DNA from 3 places in the Pseudomonas kitaguniensis genome. Region 2 is predicted to be linked to each of the others. Evidence: riboswitches for the same ligand, from Rfam matches in the RefSeq annotation. Region 2 holds a riboswitch; each other region holds the start of a gene.

What was found. A riboswitch is a leader RNA that binds a small molecule or an ion and turns the genes downstream of it on or off. The one in region 2 is predicted to bind cobalamin.
Positions count from the first base shown of each region.
Region 1: linked by a shared signal. The riboswitch ahead of cobO (cob(I)yrinic acid a,c-diamide adenosyltransferase) and the one ahead of ACOZK9_RS03870 (ABC transporter substrate-binding protein) in region 2 are both predicted to bind cobalamin.
Region 3: linked by a shared signal. The riboswitch ahead of ACOZK9_RS23210 (CbtB domain-containing protein) and the one ahead of ACOZK9_RS03870 (ABC transporter substrate-binding protein) in region 2 are both predicted to bind cobalamin.

Region 1 is NZ_JBLZPT010000003.1:335,831-340,750, reverse strand. It holds gene bluB (5,6-dimethylbenzimidazole synthase) at 1-110, opposite strand, end outside; partial or broken gene ACOZK9_RS07015 (cobyrinate a,c-diamide synthase) at 659-2,038, opposite strand; gene cobO (cob(I)yrinic acid a,c-diamide adenosyltransferase) at 2,035-2,646, opposite strand; cobalamin riboswitch at 2,725-2,981, opposite strand; gene ACOZK9_RS07005 (PQQ-dependent sugar dehydrogenase) at 3,081-4,394, shown strand; gene ACOZK9_RS07000 (C40 family peptidase) at 4,470-4,920, opposite strand, start outside.
Region 2 is NZ_JBLZPT010000001.1:806,271-811,190, forward strand. It holds gene ACOZK9_RS03850 (aldehyde dehydrogenase family protein) at 1-69, shown strand, start outside; gene ACOZK9_RS03855 (protealysin inhibitor emfourin) at 94-399, opposite strand; gene ACOZK9_RS03860 (M4 family metallopeptidase) at 428-1,489, opposite strand; gene ACOZK9_RS03865 (DNA/RNA non-specific endonuclease) at 1,627-2,577, shown strand; cobalamin riboswitch at 2,639-2,832, shown strand; gene ACOZK9_RS03870 (ABC transporter substrate-binding protein) at 2,950-3,954, shown strand; gene ACOZK9_RS03875 (FecCD family ABC transporter permease) at 3,951-4,920, shown strand, end outside.
Region 3 is NZ_JBLZPT010000025.1:32,383-37,302, reverse strand. It holds gene ACOZK9_RS23215 (M10 family metallopeptidase C-terminal domain-containing protein) at 1-1,097, opposite strand, end outside; cobalamin riboswitch at 1,323-1,540, shown strand; gene ACOZK9_RS23210 (CbtB domain-containing protein) at 1,638-1,826, shown strand; gene ACOZK9_RS23205 (CbtA family protein) at 1,838-2,542, shown strand; gene ACOZK9_RS23200 (cobalamin biosynthesis protein) at 2,539-2,931, shown strand; gene cobM (precorrin-4 C(11)-methyltransferase) at 3,003-3,749, shown strand; gene nfuA (Fe-S biogenesis protein NfuA) at 3,885-4,469, opposite strand; gene ACOZK9_RS23185 (fatty acid cis/trans isomerase) at 4,745-4,920, opposite strand, start outside.

The DNA.
Region 1 (4,920 bases), on a different contig from region 2:
AGCAGTTCGGGGGCGACGCTGCCGCCGATGAAGTGGCGCATGTCGCGGCGTTCGGCGATGGCACGGTACACGGCATCGCGTTCGGCTTGGGGGAAGGCGTTGTCGGTCATGGCCTCATCGGGAGCAAGCCCCCGCCCACAGTGGATGGCGTTTCAACCCGGTCAGTTGTGGAAGGGGACTTGCTCCCTGCCACAGTGGATGGCGGTTCAACCTGGTCAATTGTAGAAGGGGGCTTGCTCCCTGCCACAGTGGATGGCGGTTCAACCTGGTCAATTGTAGAAGGGGGCTTGCTCCCTGCCACAGTGGACGGCGGTTCAACCCGGTCAATTGTAGAAGGGAGCTTGCTCCCTGCCACAGTGGATGGCGGTTCAACCCGGTCAATTGTAGAAGGGAGCTTGCTCCCTGCCACAGTGGATGGCGGTTCAACCCGGCCAATTGTAGAAGGGGGCTTGCTCCCTGCCACAGTGGATGGCGGTTCAACCCGGCCAATTGTAGAAGGGGGCTTGCTCCCTGCCACAGTGGACGGCGGTTCAACCCGGTCAATTGTGGGAGGGGACTTGCTCCCTGCCACAGTGGATGGCGGTTCAACCCGGCCAGTTGTAGGAGCGGGCTTGCTCCCTGCCACAGTGGATGGCGGTTCAACCCGGTCAATTGTAGGAGGGAGCTTGCTCCCTGCCACAGTGGACGGCGGTTCAACCCGGTCAATTGTGGGAGGGGGCTTGCTCCCGATGGCGGCTTGGCGGTCAGGCGCAAACAATGCGGCCACAGCGCTCGGGTTGGACGGGAAATAAAAGTGCACGTAGGAAGCCGTCAGCCGCCCCTGCCGGTACACCGCCTCGGCGCCGCGCCCGCCATTCGGGCTCAGGCCACGGGCGATCGGCTGCCACTCGGTGCTGGTCAGGGAATGGTGATAGGTGTGGCCACGCAACGTGCCTTCCGGCAAATCCACACTTTGCAGGGCCAGCGCCGCGAGTTTCTTTTGCATCACCGCATCGCCTTGCAGCAGGCCGACCAGTTCGGCACGTTTACCATCGACGTCCGTGAGCGAATCGAGCAAATACAACATGCCGCCGCATTCAGCGAGCAACGGTTTGCCGGCCGCGTGGTGGCGGCGAATGGCGTCAAGCATCGAGGTATTTTCCGACAATGCCTGGTGATGCAGTTCCGGATAACCACCGGGTAAATAGAGACTGTCAACGTCAGGCAATGCGCGATCATGAATCGGCGAAAAGAAGTGCAACTCAGCGCCCATCGCCCGCAACAAATCCAGGCTGGCGCCGTAGGTGAAGGCGAAGGCTTCGTCGCGGGCCACGGCGATGCGCACGCCCGTCAACAACGGTTCGGCCTCGACCACTTCAGGTGCGGCAAACGTCACCGGCGGCGGTACTGCGACTTCACAACTGCTGCCCAGCGCCTGCGCGGCGGCGTCCAGGCGCACGTCGAGGTCATTCAATTCACTGGCTTGCACCAGCCCCAAATGGCGGCTGGGCAACTCAATTCCGGTTTCACGCGACAACGCGCCGTACCAGCGCAGGCCTTCGGTGAGGCTGCCTTCGAGCAGTTGCGCATGGCGCAGGGTGCCGACGCGGTTGGCCAGCACACCCGCGAACGGCAGGTCTGGCTGATAACGCGCCAGGCCCAGGGCCAGGGCGCCGAAGGTTTGGGCCATGGCAGTGCCGTCAATCACACCGAGCACCGGCACGCCGAAGTGGCGCGCCAGGTCAGCACTGGAAGGCGTGCCGTCGAACAGGCCCATCACGCCCTCGATCAGAATCAAATCGGCCTCGCCCGCCGCTTCCCACAGCAAGCGCCGACTTTCCTGTTCGCCCACCATCCACATGTCCAATTGATACACGGGTGCACCGCTGGCGCGCTCGTGAATCATCGGGTCGAGAAAGTCAGGCCCGCATTTGAACACGCGAACCTTGCGCCCCGAGTTGCGGTGCAAGCGCGCCAGAGCAGCGGTGACGGTGGTTTTGCCCTGGCCGGACGCCGGTGCGGCGATCAACACGGCCGGGCAATGACGGGGCTGATTCAAAGTTCGACGCCCTTCTGTGCCTTGATACCGGCCTGGAACGCGTGCTTGAGCATGCCCATTTCGGTGACGGTATCGCCCAGTTCGATCATTTCAGGCTTGGCGCCACGGCCGGTGACCACCACGTGCTGCATCGGCGGGCGCGCTTGCAGGTCGCTGAGCACGCGGTCCAGGTCGAGATAGCCGTGTTTGAGGGCGATGTTCAGCTCATCCAGCACCACCAGGCCGATGCTCGGGTCTTCCAGCATCTCGCGGGAAACCGCCCAGGCGGCTTCGGCGGCGACGATGTCGCGCTGGCGGTCTTGGGTTTCCCAGGTAAAGCCTTCGCCCATCACGTGAAAACGCACCTGCTCGGGAAAGCGACGGAAGAACATCTCCTCGCCGGTACTGAAGCGCCCTTTGATGAACTGCACCACGCCGCATTGCATGCCGTGGCCCATCGCCCTGGCGAGCATGCCAAAGGCCGAGCTGCTCTTGCCCTTGCCGTTGCCGGTCAATACCAGCAGCAACCCGCACTCGTTGGGGGAATTGGCGATGCGCTCGTCGATCACGGCTTTTTTGCGCAGCATGCGCGCCAGGTGGCGTTCGTCGCGGTCGGGGGAATCGGTCATGGCAGCGCTCCGTTGGGGCTGGACAAAAACGGCGGGCAGGAAAAATAAACACAGACAGCCAAGCATCGCCCACCGTGATGCTGTTGGATGATCCAGGCCGGTCTCCGGGCTCATGAGTGGCGCGTTTGCTCTTATAGAGACAGAACAGGCCGACGGCGCGCCTTCCCATATCGCGCACGATACAGTGGCAAAAAGCACCGCTTTGACTCATTTACCGTTGCGGGGGCAGCGCCGGAATCGCGGCAGCACTGTGTACAAGTGCGCTCACTCACCGGCTTCCCTGTTTCACTCTGTCGGCAAACGGGCCACAGAGCACCTGGAACACGCCGCGAAGGTTAGTGGGTTGGGGGTGGAGCGTCAATTAAAGCTGGCGTTGCACTTGAACCATCGCACCGCCGCACTCCTCTACCCTTACAGGTATTCAGGAGAAAACCATGCAAAAAACAAGACTCGCCTTACTGATCATGGTCGCAGGCACCCTCGCCGCCTGCGGAGAAAGCTCAACCCTGCAGGTCTCGGACGGCACCGGGCCTTCGCCCACACTGCCTGCGCCGAACAAAACGCTGATCCCCACCGTGAACATCGCGCCCGCCATCGGCTGGCCGGACGGCGTTAAGCCAACCGCGGCGGCGGGTACTCAGGTGGCGGCATTTGCCGAAGGCCTGGACCATCCGCGCTGGCTGTATGTGTTGCCCAACGGTGATGTGCTGGTAGCGGAAACCAACGCGCCGCCCAAGCCGGATGATTCCAAGGGTATTCGCGGCTGGGTCATGGAGAAGGTCATGGGTCGCGCGGGCGCTGGTGTGCCGAGCCCGAACCGCATCACGCTGCTGCGCGATGCTGACCACGACGGCGTCGCTGAGACCCGCACGGTGTTCCTGCAGAACCTCAACTCACCCTTCGGCATGACCCTGGTCGGCAACGACTTGTATGTGGCCGACGCGGACAAGTTGCTGCGCTTCCCGTATCAGCCGGGCGAAACCGCAATTACAGCAGCCGGCGCCAAAGTCGTCGACTTGCCCGGCGGCAGCATCAACCACCACTGGACAAAAAACGTGGTGGCCAGCAAAGACGGGAGCAAGCTGTACGTGAGCGTCGGCTCCAACAGCAACGTCGGCGAGAACGGCATGGAGGCCGAGCAAGGCCGGGCAGCGATCTGGGAAGTCGACCGCGCCAGCGGCCAGCACCGCATTTTCGCCTCTGGCCTGCGCAACCCCAACGGCATGGCGTGGGAACCGCAAAGCGGCAAGCTGTGGACAGCCGTGAATGAGCGCGATGAAATCGGCAGCGACCTGGTGCCGGACTACATCACGTCGGTGAAGGATGGCGCGTTCTATGGCTGGCCGTTCAGTTACTACGGGCAACATGTAGATGTGCGGGTAAACCCGCAAGACCTCAACATGGTCGCCAAAGCGATCGCCCCGGACTACGCAGTAGGCCCGCACACCGCTTCGTTAGGCCTGACCTTTGCCGAGGGCAGCAAACTGCCGGCGCAGTTCAGCAACGGCGCGTTTATCGGCCAGCATGGTTCGTGGAACCGCAAGCCGCACAGTGGCTACAAGGTGATCTTCGTGCCGTTCGAAGCTGGCCAACCCAAAGGGCAGCCGGTGGATGTGCTGACCGGGTTCCTCGATAAAGACGAGAAAGCCATGGGCCGGCCGGTGGGTGTGGTGATCGATCAGCAGGGCGACTTGCTGGTGGCGGATGACGTGGGCAACAAAGTGTGGCGAGTGTCGGCGACTAAATAGCCCGCCTCAAGCGTTCTGCAAAACTGACTGTGGGAGGGGCAAGCCCCTCCCACATTTGAATCTGTGCAATAGCGTCTAGGGATTGCGCGCCAGGCTAGCAGGCAGCACGCGCTTGGCGCCAAGGTAAGCATTCTGCCAATAGGCCTTGGCCAAGGTGTCGAGTTTTACCGTGCCGCCGGTTTGCGGGGCGTGCACAAAGCGGCCCTCGCCTACGTAGATGGCTGCATGGCTGACCTGCGAGCCGCCACCGGTGGCGAAGAACAGTAAATCACCGGCCTGCAGGTTTTGTTCACTGACGTCTTGAGCGCGCATCACGATCAATTCACGGGTGGTACGTGGCAAGGAGATGCCCGCTGCGTCACGGTAGACGAAGCCGATCAGGCCACTGCAATCAAACCCCGCGTCCGGTGTGTTGCCGCCCCAGCGATAAGGCGTGCCAACCAGGCCCAGCGCACGAAAGAGCACGTCTTCGGCAGCCGGCGAGAAATTTTGCGTGGCGTAGTTGAACACCGGCTTGGGCTTGACG
Region 2 (4,920 bases):
CGTGAACTGTCGCACTTTGGTGTGCGCGAATTCTGCAACGCGCAAACGGTGTGGTTGGACCGCAGCTAAGCCAGGCGCCGTGGCGACACGGCCTCAGCTGCGAATGTGCCGCCTCACGCACTGCACCAGCCCGTCCAGTGCCTGCGATTTCACCGGCGCTTCCATGCACACCGTGTGTTCACGCTCGCCTTCGGTGACGGTCAGGGTGTAATGCACCTGGCCTGGCTTGCAGCGGTCCGGGGCTGTGCTTTGCGGCAACTGAAAGAAGTTTGAGGCTTCGATCAGTTGCCGCAATTCCTGCTGGTCCGGCTCGGGCAGCGCGTCCAGGCGCACCGTACGAGGTTTAGCCAAACCCGGAAAAAACGCCGGGCCGCCGTTTTCCTTGATCGAAATTTGCATGGCTATACCTCATTGCCCACGTGGTGTGTCAGACATTAATGCCAACCGCCGCCCAGCCTTCCTTGACCGCCTTCTGCTCCGCCTTGTTCACGCCGTAAAGTTGACCGGCAATATCGTGGGTAATGCGTGCAAAACGCAAAAAACCCGAGTTCGGCCGCAGCCGCGAATCACGCAAGGTGTCATACCAGATACGCCCGGCTTTCTCCCAGGCGAAACCGCCAATCCTGGTGGCGACTTGATAGAACGCATGGTTGGGGATACCGGAATTAATATGCACGCCGCCATTGTCGTCGTAGGTGTGCACAAAATCATCCATATGCCCCGGCTGCGGGTCCTTGCCCAACAGCTTGTCGTCAAACGCGGTGCCGGGGGCCTTCATCGAGCGCAGCGCGACGCCGTTGATTTTTGGGGTAAACAGCCCTTTGCCGACCAACCAATCGGCGTCCTGGGCTTTTTCCTTCAACGCATATTGCTTGATCAGTGAGCCGAACACGTCCGACACGGACTCGTTCAACGCGCCCGACTGATTAAAATACATCAGCTTGGCCTCATCCTCGGTGACGCCATGCGTCAACTCATGGCCGATCACTTCGAGCGCGATGGTGAACCGGTTGAATAACTGCCCATCCCCATCACCAAAAACCATCTGGGTCGAATTCCAGAAAGCGTTGTTGTAATTCTTGCCAAAGTGCACGGTAGCGTCCAGCGCCATACCGGCATCGTCGATGGAATTGCGGTCGAACACCTCGTCAAAAAAATCGAACGTGGCGCCCAACCCATCGTAGGCCTCGTCGACCGCGGCGTCACCCTTGGCTGGCTGGCCTTCGCCGCGCATCAGGGTGCCCGGCAGTGCTTCGCTGCCGTCGGCGCTGTAGATCGAGCGCCGTTTGCTCGCCCCTGCAGCCAGCAGCATGCGCGCCTGGCCTTTGGCCGGCACCGCGGCCATGCGTAATGATCGGAACGTGCTGTCTTTGGCGCGTGTACGCAAGGCAATTTCGCGTTGAGCCTTGTCACCGTTGCGCATGATTTGCTCAAGAATATAAGGCGGGATCAAGCAGAAAACCGGGTTGCGGGGGTGGCGAACACACATTGGCTGACTCCATTTTTGCGAATGACTACTGTTCGGGTGGTTCTTTCAGGGTAGTCGGCCGATGGGTTATGTGTACCCATTAATGTCATCAAATTGTGTTGCAGTTGTGTGGATTCGAGCCCCGTGAGGAACGTCCGATGCCCGCCCGTAAAGCCACTGTCGACCTGTTACACCGCCCCAGACTCGCCGATCTGCGCCCGCTGATCGCGGCCAACCCGGCAATCGCCAACCTTGAGGCCCGTGCGTCCCAACCACGTGTCACCCCTGCCAAAGAGCTGCAGAACCGGCGCGGTTATGCGCAAGACTTTCTCGGCAGCTTTGCGGTGCCGTGGCCCACGGTGGCTGATTCAATCGCCGAGGACGTGCAGCCGCTGGAAGGCGGCGGCGAGCGTCTGGACTACACGCATTTCTCGGTGACGATGTCGCGTTCGCGGCGCCTGGCGCTTTACGTGGGCGTCAATATCGACGGTGGCCAACAGGTCGATATTATTCGCAGCAATGACGTCTGGGCATACGATGGCCGTTTGCCCATCACCGCCCAGATAGGCGAAGAGCTTTACACCAGCAATGGCCTGGACCGCGGCCACCTGGTGCGCCGACAAGACCCCAATTGGGGCGAGGAGGCGAAAACCGCCAACGCCGACACCTTCCATTTCACCAACTGCTCGCCGCAGATGAGCGCCTTCAACCAGAAGACCTGGCTGGAACTTGAGGACTACATTCTTGACAACACCCGCCGCTGGAAAGCACGCGCAACGGTGTTTACCGGGCCGGTGTTGGCCGACGACGACCGCGTGTACCGTGGGGTTAAAATTCCCAAAGCATTCTGGAAAGTGGTCGCCTACCTCAGCGACGACGGCAAGCCATCCGCCAGCGCTTACATGATTGACCAAAGCCGCGAGCTGGGTGAGCTTGACCTGATATTTGGCCAGCTCAGAACCTACCAGCGCAGCGTGATTCAGATAGAGCAACTGACCGGTATCCGTTTTGCCAACCTGGCCGACTACGACGGGTTCAGCAACGAGGAGCGCGCCACCGGCACACGCATTGAAGCGCTTATCCAGGGCCCTGCGGATATTCGTGTTTAACCGCGCCAACCGGTAAGGCATCCACGATGCCTTACATCAGGTTCGCCCGCGCCCGCGCAATCGACTACCATACCGCGCCGGTTCCCAAACGGGACTAACAGGGAATCCAACGCGCGGTACACCGCGCCAATCGGAACTGCCCCCGCAACTGTAGATGCCGAGCCTGCTCCCAACTGCCACTGGACCGCGTCCGGGAAGGCGTGAGCAAGGCCGCGACGCATCAGTCAGGAGACCTGCCGGCCAAGCAAAAAAGACTAACCGGCGGGGTGTCCGGGAAGGACCTCCTTGCCCTGCAAAACCTGCAGCCTTCAAGGGCGTATTTCCAAGCCGTACCTCCCCTGCTTCGCCTACGGTTCACACGGAGATTGCGCCATGCTTTTACGCGTCACAGCCTTGATCACCGGCATGGGTTTCTGCGCCCTGGCCCACGCCACCACCTACCCGCTGACGCTGCAGAACTGCGGCAGCACTTTGACCTTCGAGCACGCACCCGCGCGCAGTGTGACCATCGGCCAGTCTGCTACCGAAATGCTCTACGCCCTGGGCGTGGGCGATAAAGTGGTTGGCACCTCGCTGTGGTTCAACAGCGTATCGCCGCCATTCAAGGCGCAGAACGACAGCATCGAACGCTTGGCCGACAACGAGCCGAGCTTCGAAGCGGTGATCGCCAAGCGCCCGCAACTGGTGGCCGCGGAGCTGGAATGGGTGGTTGGCCCGCAAGGCGTGGTTGGCACCCGCGAGCAGTTTCACGAACTGAAAATCCCGACCTACCTGCTGCCGTCCGACTGCGAAGCCAAGGACAACCTGGTGGGCGCCGACGGCACGCGGCTGGCGCCGTTCCGCATCGACACCGTTTATAAGAGCATCAGCCAACTGGCCGAAATCTTCGACGTACAAGCGCGCGGCCAGCAACTGACTGACGCGCTCAAGGCCCGCTTGGCCAACGCGGTCGCCACCGTGCAGAGCAAAGGCCTCAAACACGCCAGCGCAGTGGTGTGGTTCTCCAGCGCCGAGCTGAACAGCGACCCGTACGTGGCCGGCCACAAGGGCGTTCCCGAGTTCATGCTGCAAACGCTGGGCCTGCACAACGTGGTGCAGTCCGACGAAGAGTGGCCAGCCGTCGGCTGGGAAACCATCGCCAAGGCCAACCCGACCTTCCTGATCATCGCCCGCATGGATCGCCGCCGCTACCCGGCTGACGACCATGAAAAGAAACTCGCGTTCCTGCGCAGCGACCCGGTCACGCGCAACATGGACGCCGTGAAAAACAACCGCATCATCGTCCTCGACGCCCTCGCATTACAGGCCAGCGTGCGCACCTTTGATGGCCTTGAACAACTGGCCAGCGCCATCGACGGCTACGACCTGCGCAAATGATACGCAGCCTACTCGCCCTGGCGCTGCTGTTGATCGCCGTACTCGCCGGGGCAGCCATCGGCGAAACCAACATCGAACCGCAAGTGGTGTTGCAGGTACTCGCCAACAAACTGTGGGCGGCGGGCTACGTGCTCGACCCGATCGACGAAGGCGTGGTGTGGAACTACCGCCTGACCCGCGCCCTGGTGGCCGCAGCCTGTGGCGCGGGGCTGGCCACGTGCGGGGTGATTTTGCAATCGTTGCTGCGTAACCCGTTGGCCGATCCGTACTTGCTGGGCATCAGTGCGGGCGCCTCGACCGGTGCGGTACTGGTGGCGTTGATCGGCATCGGCGGCGGTTTGATTTCGTTGTCGGCCGGTGCATTTGCTGGCGCCATGGCAGCCTTTGCACTGGTGATTTTGCTGGCGCGCGTGAGCGGTTCGTCCAGCGCCACCGGGCAGGTAATTTTGGCGGGCATCGCCGGCTCGCAGTTGTTCAACGCCCTTACGGCGTTCCTGATTACCAAGTCGGCCAGCTCCGAGCAGGCACGCGGCATCATGTTCTGGCTGCTCGGCAACCTCAGCGGCGTGCGCTGGCCTTCCGTGTGGCTGGCGGTGCCGGTGGCAGTCGCGGGCTTGGCGGTTTGCCTGTTGCACCGTCGCGCGCTGGATGCGTTTACCTTCGGCACAGACTCGGCGGCTTCACTGGGCATCCCGGTGCGGCGTGTGCAAATTGTGCTGGTGGGCTGCGCGGCGTTGGTCACGGCGGTGATGGTGTCGATTGTCGGCTCCATCGGCTTTGTCGGCCTGGTGATCCCGCACGCCGCGCGACTGCTGCTCGGCACCGGGCATTCGCGATTGCTGCCGGCCAGCGCCTTGGGCGGCGCGTTGTTTTTGATTGCCGCCGATGTGCTGTCGCGCACGTTGGTCAAAGGCCAGGTGATTCCGGTGGGCGTGGTCACCGCGCTGGTCGGCGCGCCAGTGTTTG
Region 3 (4,920 bases), on a different contig from region 2:
AGGTTGTCGGCATGGTTACCGATCAATACATCACTGCCTGAACCGCCGATCGCGTTTTCCAGGGTGACGCCCTTGGCGATAGAGACATTGCCCTTCATTCCACCCACATCGGAGAACGATTCAGCGCGCAGGTTGATTACCTGGTTCTGGTGATAAAGGGAGAAGTCCAACGTATCGTTGCCGCCGCCATCCCAGACACTGAACACGGCGTCGTCACGAGATGAATTCAAAGAAAGGTCGTCTCGGCCAGTAGTGGAGTTAAATCCGTAGACGGTGTCTGTATTGCGCGTCGTATGGTTGGCTCCGTAGACTTTCTGAGCCCAGGCAATATCGGCCATGAGGGGTGACGACGCATAATGTTCTTTAAAGTCATGATGAGTATTGCTCGGATCGAAATAACTCATTACAGAGTAGGCCTGACTGTCTTGAAGGTAGGTCGCATGGTCCTTATAGTTCAACGGCTCGCTTTCAGCGTCGTAGTTATAGTCGCCCGGATGCGCAGCCCCCAATGCATGCCCTATTTCGTGAGTGAGTGTGTGGCGCCCATAATTATTAACTGAAGGTGTACGATTATCAGCGTACTCGGGATTCACGCGCACCCGCCCCCATAATGTTGAAAATCGGGAATCAGCCACTGCTGGCACCTGACTATTAACCAGGCTGAGCCGGCCATCGGCTCGCGGGGCATCCTCTTCAAACGTAATATTTGCAACATCAGCCCACGATTGCATCGAACGCCTGGCTTGCTCTTTTTGCGCCGTACTAAAACCTCTTTCTCCCGCTGCAACATTACGAAAAGTATAGGCGACCTGCAGCACGTTATCGCCATTGGTATCGTTGAATTTACGGCCCTTTCGATCTATTTGGCCAGCGACGTCGCTAATTGACAGTGACGGTTTGCCGGAGCCTGCCCGATAATACGGATCGTCGGCGCGCTGGGCGGCCTGCGAAAGATTAGGCGCGTTGGCGTTGGAATGGCATTGCTGGCTAGAGCATTGCGACGATGCATGAGAATGAGCGTCGAGAGGGGGTTGAGCCGGCTCATTACTGTCAACAAAAACAGGCGAGCTAAAAGCGTTTCTAGATATAGACGACACCCATTGACCCCCATTAAAAATTTAATAACACATACACATTCAAGGCGCTCACCTTCCAATACTCGACGATAAAAATAAAGAACTTTCACGCCTTATGATTAGCTGAAAGTGTTACTCGCTAGTTCCAGCAAAACAACATAACAACCTATTTCAAATACAAACCAATCCAACCGTCACCTGTAGCGTTGCCCCTTCCAATTGACGCCCAGCGCTTGCCCGTGTTCTCCTATACGCCTTGTTTCGGGTGCCCTGCAGAGGGTGAAACGGGAAACCGGTGAGTCGCCTTCTTTATACTCAAAGGCATGGCAAGTCCGGTGCTGCCCCCGCAACGGTAAGCGAGTGAAGCGTCAGATCCACTGTGCCTGTACGGCATGGGAAGGCGATGCTTTCCAGACCCAGCGTCCCTCGCAAGCCCGGAGACCGGCCCGAAAAATTTCAGATAACAAACCCGCGGTGGGCGGGCGCTGTTTAAAATTCTGCGAGCCCGGCTCGCGGGGTTTTCATGCGCTCGTGTCACCCTGAAACCTGAAGGGACGCGCCATGTCGATCATCAGCAGCACCTCGCCCACCGCCAGCAACACCGCCACCCTGAGCCAACGCCTGAGCGCCGCCATCGGCGCCTCGATCCTTGGCGCGTGCCTGGTGTATTTCGCCGGTTTCTCGCATATCGAGGCGGTGCACAACGCCGCGCACGATACCCGCCACAGCGCCGCGTTCCCGTGCCACTGAGGCCTGCCGAGATGATCAAGCGTATTGCCCAAACCGCAGGTTTCACCGGTTTGCTTGCCGCCCTGCTGCTGACCCTGCTGCAAAGCTTTTGGGTGGCCCCGCTGATTTTGCAGGCGGAAACCTTCGAGCACGCCCCGGCTGCCAGCGAAGCGGCGCACGTACATGCCGAGGGCGCCGCCGCCCACACTCACGACGCACAGGCCTGGGAACCGGAAGACGGCTGGCAGCGCGTGCTGTCGACCACCGGCGGTAACCTGGTGGTTGCGGTGGGGTTTGCGCTGATGCTCGCCGGCCTTTATACGTTGCGCGCGCCGACGCGTACCGCACAAGGCTTGCTGTGGGGCCTGGCCGGTTACGCGACGTTTGTGCTGGCGCCCACGCTGGGCCTGCCGCCTGAGTTGCCGGGCACCGCCGCCGCCGACTTGGCGCTGCGTCAGATTTGGTGGATCGGCACTGCCGCGTCCACCGCTGCCGGTATCGCGCTGCTGGTGTTTGGTCGCAACTGGCTGCTGAAAGTGTTGGGCGTGGCGATTCTTGCGGTGCCGCATCTGGTCGGCGCGCCGCAACCCGAGGTGCACGCGATGCTGGCGCCAGAAGCCCTGGAAGCGCAGTTCAAGATCGCCTCGCAGTTGACCAACGTGGCATTTTGGCTGGCGCTGGGCCTGATCAGCGCCTGGCTGTTCCGCCGCAACCGCGACGCGCACTACGCGGCATGAGCTTGATCGTTGGCCTGGGCTGCCAGCGCGGCTGTGATGTTCAGAGCCTGCTGGCGCTGTTCGACAGCGCGCTCGCCGAGGCCAGCATCGAGCGCCAGCGCGTCAGTGCACTGGCGAGTATCGAGCACAAACAGAATGAACCGGGGCTTCTCGCGCTGGCGCAGTGGCTGAACCTGCCGTTGCAGTGTTTCAGCACCGCGCAACTGGCCGCGTATGAACAGCGCCTGAGCCACAGGTCTGAGGTCGCCTTTGCACATACCGGCTGTTATGGCGTCGCCGAAAGTTCCGCGCTGGCACTGGCCGAGCAGCTCTATCACGCGCCTGCGCGCTTGCTGATCACCCGCCAAAAAACCGCCCATGCCACCTTTGCATTAGCCTGCGCCGGTTAAAAACACGATAATCGCCCGCCTCGATCATGAGCAACCTTCATGCTCAGCGGCTTTTTCAACAGGAATTTCGCATGACCGTCTACTTTATCGGCGCAGGCCCCGGCGATCCGGAATTGATCACCGTCAAAGGCCAACGGCTGATCCGCAGTTGCCCGGTGATCATCTATGCCGGTTCGCTGGTGCCCGCTGCGGTATTGGAAGGCCATCATGCGGAACAGGTGGTCAACAGCGCCGAATTACACCTGGAACAGATCATCGACTTGATTCAGGCCGCGCATGCCAAGGGCCAGGATGTAGCCCGCGTGCACTCGGGCGACCCGAGCCTGTATGGGGCGATTGGCGAACAAATCCGTCATTTGCGTGAGCTGGGCATAGCGTTTCAGATTATTCCCGGCGTGACCGCCGTGGCCGCCTGCGCAGCGTTGCTGGAGACCGAACTGACCCTGCCGGACATCGCGCAAAGCGTGATTTTGACCCGCTATGCGGATAAAACCAGCATGCCGGCCGGTGAGGCTTTCGACAGTTTGGCGCGCCACGGCACGACCATGGCGATTCACTTGGGGGTTAACCATCTACACAAGATTGTTGCCGAGCTGCTGCCGCACTATGGCGCGGATTGCCCGATTGCCGTGGTGCACCGCGCGACCTGGCCGGATCAGGACTGGGCGCTGGGTACGCTGGCGGACATCACCGAGAAGGTCGCCGCCAAAGGCTTTCGGCGTACGGCGTTGATTGTGGTCGGTCGGGTACTGACGAATGACAGTTTCAGCGAATCGTCGCTGTACCGCGCAGGGCATGCGCACCTTTATCGACCGTGACGGTTGGCATTAACAAAACCACCTCATCCGACTCTAATCCTGTTTGTTAGATAGATGGCGCAGGCCATTGAATTTAAAGCATAAAAAAACGGCGCTCACGGGCGCCGTTTTTTATCCTCGCAGTGAACACCTTACTCAGTAGTAGGCGTTTTCTTTCTGCGTATGGTCAGTCACGTCACGTACACCCTTGAGCTCGGGGATGCGCTCGAGCAAGGTGCGCTCGATGCCTTCGCGCAAGGTAACGTCGGCCTGGCCGCAGCCTTGGCAGCCGCCGCCAAACTTGAGCACGGCGATGCCGTCTTCAACCACGTCAATCAAGCTGACCTGACCGCCGTGGCTCGCGAGCCCCGGGTTGATCTCGGTTTGCAGGTAGTAGTTGATGCGCTCGTTGACCGGGCTGTCGGCGTTGACGTTGGGCACCTTGGCGTTGGGCGCCTTGATGGTCAACTGGCCGCCCATGCGATCGGTGGCGTAGTCGACCACGGCGTCGTCGAGGAAGGCTTCGCTGAAGTTGTCGATGTACGCGGTGAAGCTTTTCAGCCCCAGCGCGGTGTCTTCAGGCTTTTCTTCACCGGGCTTGCAATAGGCGATGCAAGTCTCGGCATATTGGGTGCCGGGTTGGGTGATAAAGACGCGGATACCGATGCCTGGGGTGTTCTGCTTGGACAGCAGATCAGCCAGGTAATCGTGGGCGGCGTCGGTAATGGTTATGGCAGTCATGGAAACTCCTCACAGGCTTGACGGGAGTTTACGCCAAATTATTACGCAGGTACAAAGTCCTAGTGTTTTTGTCGGGATAGGGTTTGGCGGAGCGCTTGCAAGATCAAGATCACACCGATCAAAAGCGGATTTTGCAGACACAACAGATATGCTCTTTGTGGGAGCGGGCTTGCTCGCGATGGCGGTGTATCAGTTGAAAAATACTTAGCTGACACACCGTAATCGCGAGCAAGCCCGCTCCCGCAGTTGACCGAGTTCGGCTTGAGGGGGTGACCTCACAAATTCTCGTACCGGTTCATGTCCAACACGCCCTCTTCCACTGGCGTGGTTTCCCGGATGTACGCCGACAAGTCATGAAAATATTGCCAAAACAACGGATGACTACGGCGAATCCCCCAACGATCGACGATTTTTTCGAACCGATTGGCATCCTTGGCATTCTCCATCGCAT